2 regions of the Saccharothrix sp. CCNWYY140 genome follow, and region 2 is predicted to be linked to the other one. Evidence: riboswitches for the same ligand, from Rfam matches in the RefSeq annotation. Region 2 holds a riboswitch; the other holds the start of a gene.

Region 1 (12,649 bases), on a different contig from region 2:
GGCGACCGCGCAGTCGGCGTTGCGGAAGATCCTGTCGCTGGACGCGGCTTGGGACGCCTACCACGAGGACTACGTGTCGCTGGCGCCCGCGGCCGGGCGGACGCCGCAGGTGCTGGCCGGGTTCCGGTCGTTCCTGGGTGACCCGCGGCGGCGGGCGGAGCTGGGGCAGGTCGCCGACCGGTTGCTGGACGAGCAGCCCGCGTCGGTGTTCGACAGCCACCCGCCGATCCGGGAGCGGATCGCGGCGATGGAGGCGTTGCCCTCGCCGGACGTGGCGGGGGCTGCCGGTGCGGCCGGGGTTGCCGCTGGGGTTGCCGGTGGGGCCGGGTTTGCCGCTGGGGTTGTCGCTGGGGGCGGGGTTGCCGCTGGGGGCGGGGTTGCCGCTGGGGGCGGGGTTGTCGGTGGGGCTGATGAGCCGGCGTGGACGTTGGTCGCAGGGCTGGCGGAGTTGGAGCGGGGGATGATCCGGGACGACCTCGGGCCGGTCGCGGACTGGCCGGAGGTGGTTCAGCGGGCTGGGGCGGCGCACGTGGCGCATTTCGCGGGGCTGCTGGTCGAAGCGGGCAAGCAGAGCGGGTTCGCGCCGGCGGGGACGCTCGACGGGCTGCTGACCGGGTTGGAGCAGGGGCGGTTGGGGGTGCTGGCGCCGCACCTGCTGAGCGACTCGGTGCCCGTCGAGGAGCGTGACCGTGCTCTGGTCGAGGTGGTGACCCAGTTGCTGGGCGCGGTGCTGCTGGACGAGCTGGTGCGGTCCGGGCGGGCGTCGTTCCGGCTGGACTGGGGCGGACCGTGGCAGGTCGTGCTGGTGGACGGGACGACCGTGGACGCACCTGAAGTGGTTGCACCGGCCGTTCAAGATCCGACGAACGTGTCGCTGGTGCGCGAACGGGTGAGCGCGTTGTGTGACAGAGCGCTCACACGCTGACGTTGAGTACGCCATGTGACGGGGATTACACTCGACGCATGCTCGTCCGGTGGTGCGCGTGCGTTCGTCGGGGGACGCACGGGCACGCCGGACGGGGCCGGGTGCCGCCGGCGTAGCGTGTGGCCGGTCGAATGACACGTGCCCCGACCCGGAAGAGCCATGACCGTCGATCGCGACAACAACAGTGGTGCCGTCTCCCACTTCCTCGACCTCGCCAAGGGGATCGTCCCCCCGATGAACCCCGCGGGTCGCCCGTTCGTGCTGGGTGCGGCCGTCGCCACCCTCCTGCTGCGCCGCTTCTCCAAGCGCGCGGGTGTCGTCGGCGCCCTGCTGACCGCCTGGGTGGCGTGGTTCTTCCGCGAACCCAAGCGCACCACGCCCACCCGTCCCGGCATCGCCGTGGCGCCCGCCGACGGAACGGTGTCGCACGTCGTCGAGGCCGTCCCGCCGGCCGAGCTGGGCCTGGGCGAGGTCCCGATGACGCGGATCAGCGTGTTCCTGTCGGTGTTCGACGTGCACGTCCAGCGCGTGCCCGTGTCCGGCACCGTCAAGCAGGTGAGCTACCGGCCCGGCAAGTTCCTGTCGGCCGACCTGGACAAGGCCAGCGAGGACAACGAGCGCAACACCGTGTGGCTGCGGTCGTTCGACGGCCACGACGTCGTGGTCGTGCAGATCGCCGGCCTGGTGGCGCGGCGGATCGTGTGCCACGTCGTCGAGGGCGACAAGGTCGCGGCCGGCCAGACCTACGGCCTGATCCGCTTCGGGTCGCGCGTCGACCTCTACGTGCCGGCGGGCAGCCGGGTGCTGGTCGAGGCGGGTCAGAAGACCATCGGCGGCGAGACCGTGCTCGCCGAGCTCCCGGAGGGCTGACGCACATGGCTCCCAGCGGCCCAGGGGTCCGGCTGCTGCCCAACGCCATCACCGTGCTGGCGATGTGCGCGGGCCTGTCGGCGGTGTACTTCGCCATCAACGGGTTCTACGGCGCGGCCATCGCCTCCATCGCGATGGCCGCGGTGTTCGACGGGCTGGACGGCCGGATCGCCCGCCTGCTGGACGCCACCAGCAAGATGGGCGCCGAACTGGACTCGCTGGCCGACGCCATCTCCTTCGGCGTCGCGCCCGCGCTGGTCATCTTCGTGTGGCGCTTCGACTCCAGCCGCGAGGGCTGGGTCGTGGCGCTGATCTTCGCGGTCTGCATGGTGCTGCGCCTGGCCCGCTTCAACACCCTGCTGGAGGTCGAGCAGCCGCCGTTCGCGAAGGAGTTCTTCGTGGGCGTGCCGGCGCCGGCCGGTGGGTTGTTGTTGCTGCTGCCGCTGATCCTGGAGGAGCAGTTCCGCCGGCCGGGGTGGTGGTCGGAGCCGTGGGTGGTCGGGTTGTGGACCGTCGCGGTGGCATTGCTGCTGGTCAGCCGCATCCCGACGCTGTCGGTGAAGACGATCAAGGTCCCGCCGCGGGCCGTTGCTCCGCTGTTGGTGGGGGTGGCGTTGTTGGCGGCGGCGATCATCACGTTCCCGTTGGTGGCGTTGATCGCGGCTTCGTTGGTGTACCTGGCGCATCTGCCGTATTCGGTTCGGCGGTATCGGTGGTTGGCCAAGCATCCGGAGGCCTGGTCGGTGCCTGCTGCGGATCGGCGGGCTATCAAGCGGGCTCATGGGGTGGCGGCTCGGCGGTTGGGGTTGCGGCAGCCGTTGGGTGGGCGGGTCGCTGGGGCGGCTATGCGGGCTGTTCGGCGGCCTCGTCGGGCGGTGGATCCGGCTCGGGTGGCGGCTGAGGCCAATGGCGCGCCTGGTGGGGCCGGGGCTCCTGGTGGGCCTGGTGGGCCTGGTGGCGCGGGTGGCGCGGGTGGTGGGAAGCGTCGGGGCTGGCGGCAGATCGGCCTTCGGCGGCACCACCGGTCCTGAGGGCGGCTGGCCGGGGTGACCTGAGAGTTGGCTACCGGTTTTTGTCGGTGTGCCGTGGGATGATTGAACCGGGGGCCGGAGGCCATGCCTTTGCTCCCGGTTCTCTTTTTCAAGAGCGAAAAGCGAAAAGCTAAAAGCTTGAAAGCGCCTCGCCGGCGGGCAGGCCGCCAAGGATGGACGAAAGAACAAGGGCGGGGGCTTCTTCCGTCATCCCCGTATGGCCTGGCGGAGCCAACCACAGATTTCCGGGGTTGCCGCTAAAATTTTTGCTCGTTCCTCACAAAAATTTCGGCTGCAACCCCGAAAATCTGTGGTAGCCCTTCGGGCAGGCCATACGGGGATGACGGAAGAAGCCCAAGTTGGGGGGTCTGCTGCGCGAGCTCCGTGAAAAGCGTGCGCCCTGCGGGCGCGTGGGCTGCGGGGGTGGCTTGGGGTGTTGGCCGGTCGGGTCCTTGGGGGTACGGCTTAGGCTCTTGGCGTGATCACGTTGACGGCTCGTCTGTCTCCCTCGGCCCTCGACACCCGGCGTGGCGTGGTGCGGATGCATCGTGAGGTGTTGGATGCCTTGGGGTTGCGGGCCTGGGATGCCGTCAAGTTGACCGGGGCTCGGGTGTCCGCCGCGTTGGCTGCCGCTGGGGATGGGCCGCCCGGGGTGGTGTTCGTGGATGACGTGACGTTGTCCAACCTCGGGGTTGTCGAAGGGGCCGAGGTCGTCGTGGCGCCGGTCGAGGTGGTTGGGGCTCGGGTGGTGACTGTGGCTGGGTCGCGGTTGGCCAGTACCTCGTTGACGCCTGAGACGTTGCGGATGGCGTTGACGGGCAAGGTGCTCACTGTCGGGGACGCCGTCTCGTTGCTGCCCCAGGACTTGGCTCCGCCGCCCGGGGTGGACGTGAGCGAGACGCGGCGGAAGTTGTCGCATGCCATCGGCATGACGTGGACCAACGAGTTGTTGACGATCACGTCCGTCGAGCCCGCTGGGGTGGTGGCGGTGCAGCCCTCGACGGTGGTGGGGTGGCGGGACGGGGCTCGGACGGGTGATCCTGTGCCGCCGAAGAGTGTTCCGGCCCCTCCTGTGGTGGAGGCCGTGCCGGTGGCGGATCTGGTGGGGCAGCACGATGCTGCTCGTCGGCTGACCGAGTGGCTTGACCTCACGTTCCAGCATCCCGAGCTGTTGACTCGGTTGGGGGCGGCGCCTCGGTTGGCGGCGCTGGTCAGTGGGCCGGAAGGGGTTGGCAAGGCGACGTTGGTGCGGGCCGTTGCGCAAGGGGTTGGGGCGGCGGTTGTGGAGGTGGCCGCGCCTAGCATCGCGGTGTTGGAGGCCAACGACACGGTTGCGCGGTTGAGGCAGGCGTTGGCGTCGGCCGGGTCGCCTGCGGTGCTGTTGGTGACCGATGTCGAGGCGTTGTTGCCGGCTTCGGAGCCGCCGCCGGTGGCGACGGTGGTGTTGGACGCGTTGCGTGAGGCTGTTCAGCGGCCGGGGTTTGCGCTGGTCGTGACTAGTGCGCATCCCGAGGCGGTGGACCCGCGGCTGCGTGTGCCGGAGTTGGTGGACCGCGAGTTGGTCTTGCCGCTGCCGGATGGTGTGGGGCGGACCGAGTTGCTGCGGGTGCTGTTGCGGGATGTGCCGTTGGAGCCCGATGTGGACCTGGGTGTGGTCGCGGATCGGACGCCTGGGTTTGTCGCGGCGGACCTCGTGGCGTTGCGGCGGGAGGCTGCGGTGCGGTCGGCGTTGCGGCAGCGGGATGTCGACGAGCCGCATGTGGCACAGCAGGACCTGTTGGGCGCGTTGGAGACCGTGCGGCCGATCTCGATGTCCACTTCGGACACCCTGCGGACCGGCGGGCTGACGTTGGACGATGTGGGCGACATGACCGAGGTCAAGCAGGCGCTGACCGAGGCGGCGCTGTGGCCGTTGCAGTACCCGGACTCGTTCGCGCGGCTGGGTGTCGCGCCGCCGCGCGGGCTGCTGCTGTACGGGCCGCCGGGGTGCGGGAAGACGTTCCTGGTGCGGGCGCTGGCGGGTAGCGGGCGGCTCAACGTGCTGTCGGTCAAGGGCGCGGAGCTGATGGACAAGTTCGTCGGCGAGTCGGAGCGGGCGGTGCGGGAGCTGTTCCGGCGGGCCGCCGAGGCCGCGCCGGCCCTGGTGTTCCTGGACGAGGTGGACGCGCTGGCGCCGCGGCGGGGGCAGTCGTCGGACTCGGGGGTGGGTGACCGGGTGGTCGCGGCGTTGCTGACCGAGTTGGACGGCGTCGAGCCGCTGCGGGACGTGATCGTGCTGGGCGCGACGAACCGGCCGGAGCTGATCGACCCCGCACTGCTGCGGCCGGGGCGGTTGGAGCGCCTGGTGTACGTGCCGCCGCCGGACGCCGACGCGCGGGCGGAGATCCTGCGGGCGGCGTCGCGGAACACGCCGTTGGCGGCCGATGTCGACTTGTCGGCACTGGCGGAGGAGTTGGACGGGTACTCGGCGGCGGACTGCGCGGCGCTGGTGCGGGAGGCGGCGTTGACCGCGATGCGGGAGTCGCTGTCGGCGGCGGAGGTGACGGCGGACCACCTGGCCAAGGCGCGGACGGCGGTGCGGCCTTCGCTGGACCCGGTGCAGTTGGCGGCGCTGGAGGCCTACGCGGAGTCGCGGAAGGTGTGAGCAAACGCTTGCGGGGGCCAGCCTCCGGCCCCCGTCTCCATTGTCCCACGGGGGTACGACAAGATCAGATCTTGCCGGAAGGGCCTTCGTAGTCCCTGGTGACGATCACGATGATGCCCGGTTGGGCGCCTTCGATGCCGTCGAAGCGGGGCTTGACCTCGGCGCGCAGGGCCTGGGCCAGTTGCTGGGCCGAGGCTTCCTCGTCGGTTCCCGGGCGGAAGTACACCGTGGTCGTCGGGATGACGCCCTGGGAGTAGTTGCCCGTCTCGACGACGTCCCAGCCGACCTTGCGCACGTCGTCGGATGCCCGTGCCGCGAGGTTCGGGATGTCGCTGTTGTTGTAGACGCGCACCGGGACCTTGTTCGGCACGGTGACCGGGGGTGGCGGGGTGCCCGTCGTGCCGGCGGTGCCGGTGGGGGCGGCCGTCGTGGTGGTGGGTGCCGGTGTCGTCGGGGAGGCCGTGGTGGTTTGCGGCTCGGTCGGGGTGCCGGTGCCCGGGGACTCCGTGGTGGTGGCGGTCTCGCTGGAGCTGCCGGTGGGTTGGGCGCCGGGTGGTTGGTCGTCGCCGCCGCCGGTGAACAGGCTCACCACGCCGATCACCAGGGCCAGGGCCGCCACGCCGATCAGCGCGAGGCCCGCGGCGCGGGCGGGGTGGGCGGAACGTGCGGGCTCCGGGCTGCTCATCGGCGTTCGACACCCGGGCGCTCGACGCCGAACCGGCGGGCGGCGCGGGCTCGTTGCCTGCCGGTCCGGGAGCGGCGCAGCCGCTTCACCAGCATCGGGTCCGCCGCCAACGCCTCTTCCTTCTCCAGCAACGCGTTGAGCAACTGGTAGTACCTCGTGGGGGACAGGTCGAACAGCTCCTTGATGGCCTGCTCCTTGACACCCGCGTACTTCCACCACTGGCGTTCGAAGGCCAGGATCGCGCGCTCCCGGTCGTCCAAACCGTCGTCCGGCCCCTCCGCCGGCGCCAGTGCCTCTGCGGCGTCCATCTGGCTCCTCAGCCCTACCTGGTGCGTGGCTGCCATTCAATCACGTGATCTTGGTCGGGGTCGGTTCATCGCCTCGGCGCGTCCTGACCCGGATACGCTTGTCGGCATGGCAGTCCACCCCATCGTCATCGCCGGCGAGCCCGTGCTCCACCACCCGACCAAGCCGGTCGAGGTCTTCGACGACCAGCTGCGCACGCTGATCGACGACATGTTCGAGACGATGGCGGCGGCGCACGGCGTGGGGCTCGCGGCCAACCAGATCGGGGTCGACCAGCGGGTGTTCGTCTACGACTGCCCGGACGACGAGGGTGTGCGGCACCGGGGTGTGGTGGTGAACCCGGTCCTGGAGACCTCCGAGGTGCCGCTGGGCATGCCCGACCCGGACGACGACTACGAGGGGTGCCTGTCGGCGCCGGGCGAGTCCTACCCGACCGGGCGGGCGTCCTGGGCGAAGGTCACCGGGTTCGACGGGGACGGCAAGCCGGTCGAGGTCGAGGGCACCGGGTTCTTCGCGCGCTGCCTCCAGCACGAGACCGACCACCTCGACGGGTACCTGTACCTGGACCGGCTCGTGGGCCGGCACAAGCGGGCGGCGAAGAAGATGATCAAGGCGAACGGGTGGGGCGTGCCCGGCCTGTCCTGGGACCCGGCGACCTCCGAGGACCCCTTCGCCGACGACGAGGACGACGACTGAGCCGAAAAGCCCTGGACGGCGGGGTGACGATGGCGGTGTGGGTGTGTTCGCGTTGTCGTTCCTGCCGCAGTTCCCGCCCGCGGACGCCGGCCGGGGCGCGTTGCTGCTGTTCGCGCTGGTCTGGGTGGCCGTCGACACGCTCTGGTACCTGGTGGTCGTGGGTGTCCTAGACCGGGTCCGCGGCCTTCTGGCCCGGACGCGGGTCCGGCGGGCGGTCGAGCGGGTGTCCGGGGCGGTGCTGGTCGGGCTTGGGCTTCGGCTGGTGCTCGACCCGCGCTGACCGGCGCCACGGCAGTTCGGGGAACCCGGCCAGTTCGACGTGGGTCGTGCAGCCGGCCAGCTCGGCGTACGCGCCCGCGAGGACGTGCGCCCGGATGCGCCGCACCTGGCCGGCCGTGGGCAGCTCGCCGACCAGCAGGAACGGCATCAGCAGCCGCCACGCGCCGACCACGGTCGCCCGCCGCCGGTGCGGTGCGCGCAACACCGCTCGCGCGACCCGCAACGCGTGCTCGCCGGCGGTCATGGCGTGCGGGTAGCCGGCGTGGTCCCACGCCCAGCGCAGCTCGTCCGCCGTGGCACACCTAACGCAGTCCACGGGACCTGTGGCGGGTTCTTCGCCGCAGTGCGCGCAGGTCACCAGGGTCATCGCCCAGTCGGTGCACGTCCACGGGTGGCGGCCCACCTCGTCGGCCAGCACCAGCTCGGCCAGCTCCTTCTCCCCCGCCCCGCCCTCGGCGAGCTTCTCGGCGGCGAGCAGCTCCTGCCAGTCCAGCAGCCAGTACTGGTCGACCAGCTCGGCGCAGTACCGGCAGGACGGGTAGCTCCGCCCGGCCGGCTCGCCGCACGACGGGCACGGCGAAACCGCAGCGGGACGCGTCACGCGCCGCGCGCCGGGCGGGAAGGGCTGGTGATCAGCCACGCGGAGAAAGGTACGCGCAAAGGGGGGTGCTTGGCATCCGCGTGCCGCCGTGGGCCGTCCGGGTCGGCCTTGGCATCCGACCGGGGTCGTGGCTATGGTCAGGCGGACAACTCAACACACGCGGGAGCTTGCGCCACAGCGGGCTGAGAGGGCGGCTGGAGGGGACTCCGGTGCCGCCGACCGCCTGAACCTGACCGGGTAATGCCGGCGTAGGGAGGAATGTCGTGACGGCACTTGACGACCGTTCGGTGAAGCCGACTGTCACCACCGGCCCGATCTCGGGCTCGCGCAAGGTCTACCGCGAGGTGGCCGACGGGGTGAAGGTCCCCTTCCGCAGGGTGGAGCTCACCAACGGCGAGCACGTCGACCTCTACGACACTTCCGGTCCGTATACCGACTCCGACGCGACCATCGACGTCCACAGTGGACTTCCCAAGCTGCGCGCGGACTGGGTCGCCGCGCGCGAGCCGATCAACGGCGCGGTGACCCAGTTGGCCTACGCCAAGGCCGGGATCATCACGCCCGAGATGGCGTTCATCGCCGCGCGCGAGAACATGAGCCCCGAGTTCGTGCGGGAGGAAGTGGCCATCGGCCGCGCCGTGATCCCGTTGAACCGCAACCACCCCGAGGCCGAGCCGATGATCATCGGCAAGAAGTTCCTCGTGAAGATCAACGCCAACATCGGCAACTCCGCCGTGACCTCCTCGATCGAGGAGGAGGTGGAGAAGATGGTCTGGGCGTCGCGGTGGGGCGCCGACACGATCATGGACCTGTCCACCGGCAAGCGCATCCACGAGACCCGCGAGTGGATCATGCGCAACTCGCCGGTGCCGATCGGCACCGTGCCGATCTACCAGGCGCTGGAGAAGGTCAACGGCGACCCGGCGAAGCTGTCCTGGGAGGTCTACCGGGACACCGTGATCGAGCAGGCCGAGCAGGGCGTGGACTACATGACGGTGCACGCCGGCGTGCTGCTGCGGTACGTGCCGCTGACCGCGCGCCGGGTCACCGGCATCGTCTCGCGCGGCGGGTCGATCATGGCCGCGTGGTGCCTGGCGCACCACAAGGAGAGCTTCCTCTACACGCACTTCGAGGAGCTGTGCGAGATCCTGCGCGCCTACGACGTGACGTTCTCGCTGGGTGACGGCCTGCGGCCGGGCTCGATCGCGGACGCCAACGACGAGGCCCAGTTCGCCGAGCTGCGCACGCTGGGCGAGCTGACCCACATCGCCCGCTCGCACGACGTGCAGGTGATGATCGAGGGTCCCGGGCACGTGCCGATGCACAAGATCGCGGAGAACGTGCGGCTGGAGGAGGAGTGGTGCGGCGAGGCGCCGTTCTACACCCTCGGGCCGCTGGCCACCGACATCGCGCCCGCCTACGACCACATCACCTCGGCGATCGGCGCGGCGCAGATCGGCTGGCTGGGCACGGCGATGCTGTGCTACGTCACCCCGAAGGAACACCTGGGCCTGCCCAACCGGGACGACGTGAAGACCGGCGTGATCACCTACAAGATCGCGGCGCACTCGGCGGACCTGGCGAAGGGCCACCCGGGCGCGCAGGACTGGGACGACGCGCTGTCCAAGGCGCGGTTCGAGTTCCGGTGGGAGGACCAGTTCAACCTGTCGCTGGACCCCGACACCGCGCGCTCGTTCCACGACGAGACCCTGCCCGCCGAGCCGGCCAAGACCGCGCACTTCTGCTCGATGTGCGGGCCGAAGTTCTGCTCGATGAAGATCACCCAGGACGTCCGGAAGTACGCCGAGGAGCGCGGACTGTCCACCGTGGAGGCGATCGAGGCGGGCATGGAGGAGAAGTCGCACGAGTTCACCGACCACGGCAACAAGGTCTACCTGCCGGTCGTGACGGACTGACATGTCCGTGACCCCACCGAAGGCCCTCACCATCGCCGGATCCGACTCCGGCGGTGGTGCGGGCCTCCAGGCCGACCTGCGGACGTTCTTCGCGTGCGGCGTGCACGGCATGACCGCCGTGACCGCCGTGACCGTGCAGAACTCCCTGGGCGTCACCGGGTACACCGAGATCCCGCCGGACGTGGTGGCCGCCCAGATCGAGGCGGTCGCGGGCGACATCGGCGTGGACGCGGCCAAAACCGGCATGTTGGCGTCGGCGGCGATCATCGAGGCCGTGGCCGACGCGTGCGACCGGGTCCACATCGGACGGTCGATCCCGTTCGTGGTGGACCCGGTGGCGGCGTCCATGCACGGCCACCAGCTCCTGCGCGACGACGCCCTGGACGCCTTGCGCGGCAAGCTGTTCCCGCGCGCGACCCTGATCACGCCGAACCTCGACGAGGTGCGGCTGCTGACCGGGATCGAGGTCCGCTCCCACGACGACCAGCGCAAGGCCGCCGAGGTGCTGCTGGAGTACGGGTCGAAGTGGGTGCTGGTCAAGGGCGGACACCTGTGGGACGACCCGGGCTGCCTGGACGTGCTGTACGACGGGACGGAGTTCATCGAGTTCCCCGGGCCGCGCTACGACGTCAAGCACACCCACGGCAGCGGCGACACGCTGGCGTCGTCGATCACGTCGAGGCTGGCGCGGGGTGAGGACGTGCCCACGGCGGTCGCGTTCGGCAAGGAGTTCATCGTGAAGTCGGTCGCGGCGGCCTACCCGTTGGGTGGCGGCGTCGGACCGGTGTCGCCACTGTGGCGACTGGAGGGCTAGAGGGCTAGCGTCGGTGGGGTGGACCGTGAACGGATCACGCTCACCGGCGCGCCTGAAACGATGCTCGCCACCCTCTACGCGCGTGCGCTGGACAGCCGCTCGCGCAAGCCGATCTTGAACGACACCGCGGCCCTCGATGCCGTGCGGAGGATCGACTACGACTTCCGGCGGACCGGCATCAACGCTTCTTCGGCGGCCGGTGTGGCGATGCGGGCCAAGAAGCTCGACGGCTGGACGCGGGATTTCCTGGGTTCTCATGAGAACGCGACCGTCCTGCACTTGGCGTGTGGGCTGGACACGCGGGTGTTCCGCCTCTACCCCGGCCCGCACGTCCTGTGGGTCGATGTCGACTTGCCGCAGGTCGTGACGTTGCGGGAGCGCCTGCTGCCGGTTCCGGACGGGGAGTACCGGCTCATCGCGTCCTCGGTGACCGACGACGGCTGGCTGGACGAGGTGCCCGCCGACCGGCCGACCGTCGTGGTGGCCGAGGGGCTGACCATGTACCTGCACGAGCACGAAGTGCGTGGGCTGGTCGAGAAGGTCGTCGGGCGGTTCGCGGGTGGCGAGGTGCTGTTCGACGTGTACGGGTCGGTCGGGATCAAGATGCAGAAGCTGGTGCCGGCCGTGCGCCGGTCCGGGGCGACCCTGCGCTGGGGGCTGGACGACCCGCGGGCGATCGAGGCGTGGGGCCTGTCGCTGGTGGAGGACGTGCGCGCCCTGGAGTTGCCGGAGATCGCGGACATGCCCGCGTCGGGCCGGATCCCGTTGCAGGTCATGGCCAAGTTGCCGGGGTTGAGGGACGTGGGCCGCATCCTCAGGTACCGGTTCTAGGCCAACCGGAGCAAGACTCACGCGTCTCATATGGCATGAGCGCACGACAGGACGCCTACATCGCGGAGCTGGTGCTGAGCCAACCCGAAGTGGTCGCCGGGTTGTTCCTCGGCGGGGTCGGGTTCGGCACGGTGGCCTTCTTCCTCGCCCGGTGGCGGGGGTGGCGGCCGGTGCCGGCGGCGTTGGCCGGGTGCGGCCTGGCGTTGGCGCTGGCGGTCACACTGGGCAGACCGGGGGTCTTGGACGCCGGCGTGGTCACCGCCGACCCCATCGGGTGGTGCGTGGCCAACGAGTTCTCGCTGACCGGGTCGTTGCAGCGGCTCAACCTGCTGATGCTGGTGCCCTTCGCGTTCTTCGCGACCCTCGCCACGAGACGGCCGGTGGTCGTGCTCGGGCTGTCGGCGGGGCTGAGCGGCGTGGTCGAACTGGTGCAGGCCACGACGGGCCTGGGCGTGTGCGAGGCGCAGGACTTCGCCAACAACACCGTGGGCGCTGGTGCCGCGGTGCTGGTGGGGTGGCTGATCACAGCCGCGATAGGTAGCGCGCGTAGAGAGCCCGAAGATCGACCTGCTCGGGATCCAGCAACCACAAGGTGACCGCGCCTTCGAGGAACGCCGCCAACTCCGTCGCGGCCTCCTCCCCCAGGATCCGGGCACACGCCGACCGAAGCGCCCGACTCCGCGCCAGGAACCGCTCACGCACCTCGGAGCCAGCCGCCGCCAGGTGCTCGGCCTGCAACACGATGTGCAGTGTGGCCAGCCCGGCATGGGCCTGCGTGTACTCGGCATCCGCCAGGAGAGCCGCGACCAGCCCGTCCCGCCCACCGTCGAGGTGCCCGGACACCCGAGCCGCCGCCCGAGCGTCGAACTCGTCGAGCACGGCCCGCAACAGGTTCTCCTTGGACCCGAAGTGGTGGATGACCGCCGAGGGCGTCACCCCGGCCCGCGCGGCGATGGCGGCAACACCGGTCCCCGCGTAACCCTGCTGCCCGAACAACTCGATGGCAGCGTCCACCATCACCCGCCGCCGCTCGACGCCGCGCTTCTGCACC
Region 2 (6,722 bases):
TCACTGCCACCGTCTTGGTCGTCGGAGCCTTCAGGTAAGCAGCCGTGGTGGCCGCGCCACTGGGTTCGACCACCAAACGCGCCTGCCGAGCCAGCCGACCAACCGCCGCCGAGATCTCCGCCTCCGACACCGTCACAATGTCGTCCACATACTCACGAATATGCGCGAAAGTCAGCTCCGAAGGCTGCGCCCGCAACCCATCCGCGATAGTCCGCTCCCGCTCCGCCGCCGACCACCGCACCAGCTCCCCCGCCCGCAGTGAAGCCGCCGCGTCACCCGCCAGCTCAGGCTCCACCCCGATGACCTTCGCCGCAGGCCGCAACGCCTTCACCGCCGTCGCCACCCCCGAGATCAACCCGCCCCCGCTGACAGGCACCAGCACGCACTCCACATCCGGCATGTCCGCCACGATCTCCAGCCCAACCGTCCCCTGACCAGCGATCACATCAGGATGGTCGAACGGCGGCACCAAAGTCGCCCCGCGCTCCTCGACCAGCTCATACGCCCGCTGCTCACGCTCCGACATGGGCACCTGCACGACCTCCGCCCCGTGCGCCCGGGTCGCCGCGACCTTCACCGCAGGGGCGTTGTCGGGCACCACGATGGTCGCCGGGACTCCAAAAAGGCGGGCCGCGTAGGCCACGGCTTGGGCGTGGTTGCCGCTCGAGTACGCGACGACTCCTCGTGACCGCACGTCCGGAGCCAGCCGGGACAAGGCGTTGTAGGCACCCCGGATCTTGAACGCCCCCACCGCCTGGAGGCTCTCGGGCTTGAGCATGAGGCCGTCGTCGAACCTGAGCAGCGGTGTGCGTACGGCCACGCCCTCCAGGGCTGCGGCTGCCGAGCGGATGTCGTCGATTGTCACGAGTCGCATGGAGACGATCCTCACCGCCGGCCAACCTCGGGCGCCGGCTGCCCGTCCACCGGAGGTCATGGTGGATCAGAAGTCGAAGTTGGAGATCAAGCCCGCGCAGGTGCTCGCGGGGGCGTTGGGTGCGGTTACCGCTGCTGTGCTCGGGGTGAAGCTCAACCTCGCGGGCACGGTGGTGGGGGCGGCTGTGGTGAGTGTGGTGAGCACTGTGGGGGCGGCGGTCTACCAGCACTCCATCGAGCGCACTCGCGTTCGGTGGGCGGCTGCCGGGTTGAGTGCCGCGTTGGTGTTCTTGGTGGGGGTTGTGGCGTTCGGCAGTGCTGAGCAGGTGCGGGGGACGGCGGTGCCGTCGCCGGCTACCAACGGACCGGTGCCGGTGCCGGAACGGGGTGAAGTACCGGAATCCACGGCGAGCACGACTACGACCGCTCCGACCACCACGACGACGACCGGGTCGTCCGTTGCGCCAACCACGACACCGCCGTCGTCGACGACTACTCCGACGACTGCGGGGAGCTCTGTGGTGTCACCCAGTCAGGGCAGCAGCGTTCACACTTCAGGGCCATGACGGGCTCCGACCCTCACTTCTGGCAAATCACCCCAAATCGGTGATCGTCTCATTACCTTGAGTGAGAGTTAACTGTCAAACGCTACACAGCGCAGTCAAATGGTCGTGAGCTGTGACACACTTCGCCCTCAGATGGACTGCGCCGTCATAGGTAACAGCCTGATAACGTCGCTCGAACGGGCGAGTACTGGTCGGTAATGACCGGGGAGGAGGCGCCACATGCACGAGCTGCGAGCGCCCCGCGCCCGGACCGGGAAAGACGTGACGACGGTCGTGGCGCACACGGCCGGAGAAAGAAAAGGGGTGGGGCGACCCCTGCCGCCGCCCCACCACCCGTCCCCCTAGAGCCCCCGAGAGCGGTCCCTGCAACCAGGCTCTCGGGTTCCCTGCACCCGAAGATGAGGGAGACGCCTAAATGAACCGCACGAGTGCGGCCCGCCTCGCCGCGGCTGCTTTGCTCGCCACCGGCGCGGCTACAGCTCTCAGCGTACCGGCGATTGCGGACCCTGCCGCCCCCTATGGCACAACCGCCTCCGACACGGAGAGCTACCCGGCCGAGTTGCTCCAAGCGGTGCAACGCGACCTCGGCCTGAATGCGGAACAAGCCCGACTCCGTCTGGCGAGTGACACCAGGTCGGGTGAGACCGAGGCGAAGGTGCGCGGTGTGCTCGGCGACACGTTCGCCGGCGCCTGGATCGACTCCGCCACCGGCAAGCTCACCGTCGGTGTCACCGACGCCGCGCAGAGCGACGCCGTTCGCGCGCACGGCGCGGAGCCCAAGGTGGTCCCGTTCTCGCAGCGCTCGCTGACCGCGACCAAGACCGCCCTCGACACCCTGTCCGCTCCCCAGTCCATCACCGGCTGGCGCGTGGACGACACCAGCAACTCCGTGGTCGTCGAGGTGAACCGCCACGTCCGCGACGCGGCGGCCGACGCCTTCCTGGCGACCGCCAAGGCCGTCAGCCCGTCCGTGCGGGTCGTCGAGGTCGAGCACTCCCCGACCACCCTGTACGACATCCGCGGCGGTGACCCGTACTACATCAACGGCACCAGCCGCTGCTCGATCGGCTTCTCCGTGTCCGGCGGGTTCGTGACGGCGGGCCACTGCGGTCGCGTCGGCTCGACCACCACGGGCTACAACCGCGTGTCCCAGGGCACGTTCCGCGGCTCGTCGTTCCCCGGCAACGACTACGGCTGGGTCGCCACGAACTCCAGCTGGACCCCGCGCCCGTGGGTCAACCGCTACAACGGCACCAACGTCATCGTCCGCGGCTCGTCGGAGGCGGCGGTCGGCGCGACCATCTGCCGCTCCGGCTCCACCACGGGCTGGCGCTGCGGCACCGTCCAGGCCAAGAACTCGACGGTGAACTACCCGCAGGGCACGGTCTCCGGCCTGACCCGCACCAACGCCTGCGCGGAGCCCGGCGACTCGGGCGGCTCGTGGGTCGCGGGCACGAGCTTCGGCCAGGCCCAGGGCGTGACCTCCGGCGGCTCGGGCAACTGCTCCTCCGGCGGCACGACCTACTTCCAGCCGGTCAACGAGATCCTGAGCGTCTACGGCCTGCGGCTCGTCGTCGGCTGAACGACCTGAGGCGCGCGGTCACCTCCCCCTGCGGACCGCGCACCGCGTGAAAACACCCCCGGGGCCTGCCTCCTCCCCCTCAGGCCCCGGGGGTGTCGCACGTCTGAAGCGAAATGCCGTGTCTCAGGCGAACTGCACCGACCGCTTGGACAGCCCGTACCAGAAGCCCTCGACGGTCGTCGACGCCTCTTGATCCGCACTCGCGCCCAGCGACACGAACAGCGGCGCGAAGTGCTCGGTCCGCGGATGCGCGATCCCGGCCGCCGGAGCCTTGTGCTGGAAGTCCAGCAGAGCGTCGACATCGCCCTCGACCAGCGCCCGCCCCGCCCAGTCGTCGAACTCGGACGACCACGACGGCGGCTGGTAGTCGGGACCCTGGCGCATGTCCACGCAGCTCAGGTTGTGGGTCATGAACCCGCTGCCCACGATGAGCACACCCTGGTCGCGCAGCGGCGCCAGCCGCCGGCCGACCTCGAACAGCCGGCGCGGGTCCAGGGTCGGCATGGACATCTGGAGCACCGGGATGTCCGCCTCCGGGAACATCTCCTTCAGCGGCACGTACGCGCCGTGGTCGAGCCCTCGCCCGGCGTCCTGGTGCACGGGCTCGTCCACGAGTTCCGCCACCGACGCGGCCAGCTCCGGAGCGCCGGGGGCCTCGTAGGTGACCTCGTAGTACCGCTGGGGGAAGCCCCAGAAGTCGTAGGTGAGCGGCACGGTCGTGGTCGCGCCCAGGGTCAGCGGGTTGGCCTCCCAGTGCGCGGAGACGACCAGGATCGACTCCGGGCGCGGGAGCGTCGCGGACCACGACCTCAGCTCGCCGGTCCACCGTTCGTCGTCGGCCAGCGGGGGCGCCCCGTGGCCCAGGTACAGCACAGGCATCACGACTACGACTGTACGCCCTTTAGTTGAAGTTTCAACCAAGCTGCGGCGGACTTCGGGTCCTCCGCCTCCGTGATGGCGCGCACCACGACCACCCGGGACGCCCCGGCGTCCAGCACCTCGGGCAGCCGCTCGCGGTCGATCCCGCCGATCGCGAACCACGGCCGCTCCGACACCGTCGCCCGCACCAGGTCCAGGCCCGGCGCGGGCCGGCCCGGCTTGGTCGGCGTCGGCCAGCACGGGCCGGTGCAGAAGTAGTCCACACCAGGCTCCACGGCCGCCGCCCGAGCCTGCTCGACGTCGTGCGTGGACCGGCCGATCACGACGTCCTCGCCCAGGATGCGGCGGGCGAGGGGCACCGGCAGGTCGTCCTGGCCCAGGTGCAGCACGTCCGCGCGCACGGCGTGCGCGATGTCGGCCCGGTCGTTGACCGCGAGCAGCGCGCCGTGCCGGGCGCACGCCTCGGCCAGCACCTCCAGCGCGGCGATCTCCTGGCGGGCTTCGAGCCCCTTGTCCCGCAACTGCACGATGTCCACGCCACCCGCGAGCACCGCGTCCGCGAAGTCCGCGAGGTCCGGCCGCGCCGGCGTGCAGAGATACAGCAGCGAGTCGGCGAGCCGCCGCCTGATTTGCGTTCCGTCGAGTCCTGGCACGCCCGGGACGGTAACCGCCGGGCGGAATCGTGCGCTACGGTGGACGTGGTCCGCACGGGAGCCTGGAGAACACCGGGCTGAGAGGGAGCGTGGTTCGCTCCGACCGTCGAACCTGATCCGGGTCATGCCGGCGCAGGGAGCGTGAGTGCCTTGGCAAGTGCGAGTGGGGTCACCGTCGTGGGCGGCGGCGTCATCGGGCTGTCCGCCGCGTGGTTCGCGGCGCGGGACGGGTTCGACGTGACCGTGGTCGACCGCGCGTCGCCGCACGGCGGCTCGTGGGTCGCGGGCGGGATGCTCGCGCCGATCACCGAGGCGTGGCCCGGTGACGAGGACGTGCTGGCACTGGGCGTCGAGTCGCTGGAGCTGTGGCCGGACTTCGCGGCGTCGCTGGACGTCCCGCTGAGTCCAGTCGGCACGCTCGCCGTGGCGATCGACACCGCGGACGCCGAGGTCCTGGACCAGCTCTGCGCCTACCTGGCCCGCATGGGCCGCAAAGCCGACCGCCTGACCAGGCGCGAACTCCGTGCACTGGAACCGGGTCTCGGCCCAGCAGTCCGAAGTGGACTCTCGGTCCCCGGCGACCTCTCCGTGGACAACCGGACCCTGCTGGACGCCCTCCGCCGCGCCTGCGCGGAGAACGGCGTCCGCTTCACCGAAAAGTCCACAGTGGACCAAGACTTCACCGTCATCGCCGCCGGCGCGTGGAGCCGCGACCTGCACCCCGCGCTGAAAGACGTGATCCGCCCGATCAAAGGCGAAATCCTGCGCCTGAGAACAAGACCCGGCGCACTGCCACCCCCGTCCCACACCCTCCGCGCCCACGTCTCCGGCCGCCCGGTCTACCTGGTGCCCCGCGAAGACGGCCTGGTGCTCGGCGCGACCCAGTACGAGACCGGTTTCGACGCGGACGTGACCGTCGCCGGCGTGCGGGACCTGGTGCGCGACGCCGAGGTCGTGTGGCCGGCGGTCGCCGAGTACGCGCTGACCGAGTGCGCCGCCGGGTTCCGGGCCGGCAGCCCGGACAACACGCCGGTCATCCGGTGGTTGGAACCCGGCGTGCTCGCCGCCACCGGGCACCACCGCAACGGCCTGCTGCTCGCCCCCGTGACCGCGCGGCGGGTGCTCGACCTGCTCCGGGAAGCTCGCGAAGGAGGACACGGGTGAAGGCTCGGGTGAATGGTCAGGAACGGGAACTGGCCGAGGGTGCGACCGTCGCGGCCGTGCTCGACCTGTTGGGCGCGCCGGCCACCGGCGTCGCGGTGGCGCTGGACGGCGAGGTCGTGCCGCGCGCCGCCTGGGCGTCCACCCCGGTGCCCGAGGGCGCCGCCGTCGAAGTGCTCACCGCTGTGCAGGGAGGCTGAACGTGGACGATCCGCTGGTCATCGCCGGGCGCGAGTTCGGGTCCAGGCTGGTCATGGGCACCGGCGGCGCGGCCAACCTGGCCGTGCTGGAGAAGGCGCTGGTGGCGTCGGGCACCGAGCTGACGACGGTCGCCATGCGCCGCCTCGACTCCGCGGGCGGCGGCGTGCTGGACCTGCTGCGCCGCCTGGGGATCGACGTGCTGCCCAACACCGCCGGCTGCCGGGGCGCGGCGGAGGCCGTGCTGACCGCGCGCCTGGCGAGGGAGGCGCTGGAGACCAACTGGGTCAAGCTGGAGGTCGTCGCCGACGAGCAGACCCTCCTGCCCGACCCGATCGAACTGGTCGACGCCGCGGAACAGCTGGTGGACGACGGTTTCGTGGTCCTGCCCTACACCAACGACGACCCGGTCCTGGCCCGCCGCCTGGAGGACATCGGCTGCGCGGCCGTCATGCCGCTCGGTTCCCCCATCGGCACCGGCCTGGGCATCCGCAACCCGCACAACATCGAACTGATCGTGGCCCGCGCGGGCGTGCCGGTGATCCTGGACGCGGGCATCGGCACGGCCTCGGACGCGGCCCTGGCGATGGAACTGGGCTGCTCCGCTGTGCTCTTGGCCACTGCCGTGACCCGTGCCCAGGACCCGCTGCGCATGGCGGCGGCCATGCGAGCCGGCGTGGAAGCGGGCAGGTTGGCCCGCCTCGCGGGCCGGATCCCCCAGCGTTTCTGGGCCCACGCGTCCAGCCCTGCGCCGGACGTCTGATGCGTTGATCACCCGACGGGCGGTGGCGCACGCCGCGCCACCCGGCA

What was found. A riboswitch is a leader RNA that binds a small molecule or an ion and turns the genes downstream of it on or off. The one in region 2 is predicted to bind thiamine pyrophosphate.
Region 1: it holds a riboswitch for thiamine pyrophosphate, as region 2 does, so the genes downstream of both, thiC (phosphomethylpyrimidine synthase ThiC) here and thiO (glycine oxidase ThiO) in region 2, are expected to answer to the same signal.

The regions. Positions count from the first base shown of each region.
Region 1 covers NZ_JBBEGC010000063.1:29,567-42,215, forward strand. Annotated here, with positions in the region: gene WBN91_RS24890 (M48 family metalloprotease) at 1-925, shown strand, start outside; gene WBN91_RS24895 (phosphatidylserine decarboxylase) at 1,085-1,795, shown strand; gene pssA (CDP-diacylglycerol--serine O-phosphatidyltransferase) at 1,801-2,826, shown strand; gene WBN91_RS24905 (AAA family ATPase) at 3,305-5,470, shown strand; gene WBN91_RS24910 (LytR C-terminal domain-containing protein) at 5,535-6,155, opposite strand; gene WBN91_RS24915 (DUF3263 domain-containing protein) at 6,152-6,463, opposite strand; gene WBN91_RS24920 (peptide deformylase) at 6,570-7,157, shown strand; gene WBN91_RS24925 (LysE family transporter) at 7,201-7,437, shown strand; gene WBN91_RS24930 (hypothetical protein) at 7,324-8,076, opposite strand; TPP riboswitch at 8,187-8,310, shown strand; gene thiC (phosphomethylpyrimidine synthase ThiC) at 8,301-9,953, shown strand; gene thiD (bifunctional hydroxymethylpyrimidine kinase/phosphomethylpyrimidine kinase) at 9,955-10,767, shown strand; gene WBN91_RS24945 (class I SAM-dependent methyltransferase) at 10,786-11,598, shown strand; gene WBN91_RS24950 (VanZ family protein) at 11,634-12,194, shown strand; gene WBN91_RS24955 (TetR/AcrR family transcriptional regulator) at 12,121-12,648, opposite strand.
Region 2 covers NZ_JBBEGC010000213.1:617-7,338, reverse strand. Annotated here, with positions in the region: gene WBN91_RS38410 (threonine ammonia-lyase) at 1-874, opposite strand, end outside; gene WBN91_RS38405 (S1 family peptidase) at 2,104-3,021, shown strand; gene WBN91_RS38400 (dioxygenase family protein) at 3,145-3,900, opposite strand; gene thiE (thiamine phosphate synthase) at 3,906-4,553, opposite strand; TPP riboswitch at 4,598-4,709, shown strand; gene thiO (glycine oxidase ThiO) at 4,704-5,717, shown strand; gene thiS (sulfur carrier protein ThiS) at 5,714-5,914, shown strand; gene WBN91_RS38380 (thiazole synthase) at 5,917-6,675, shown strand.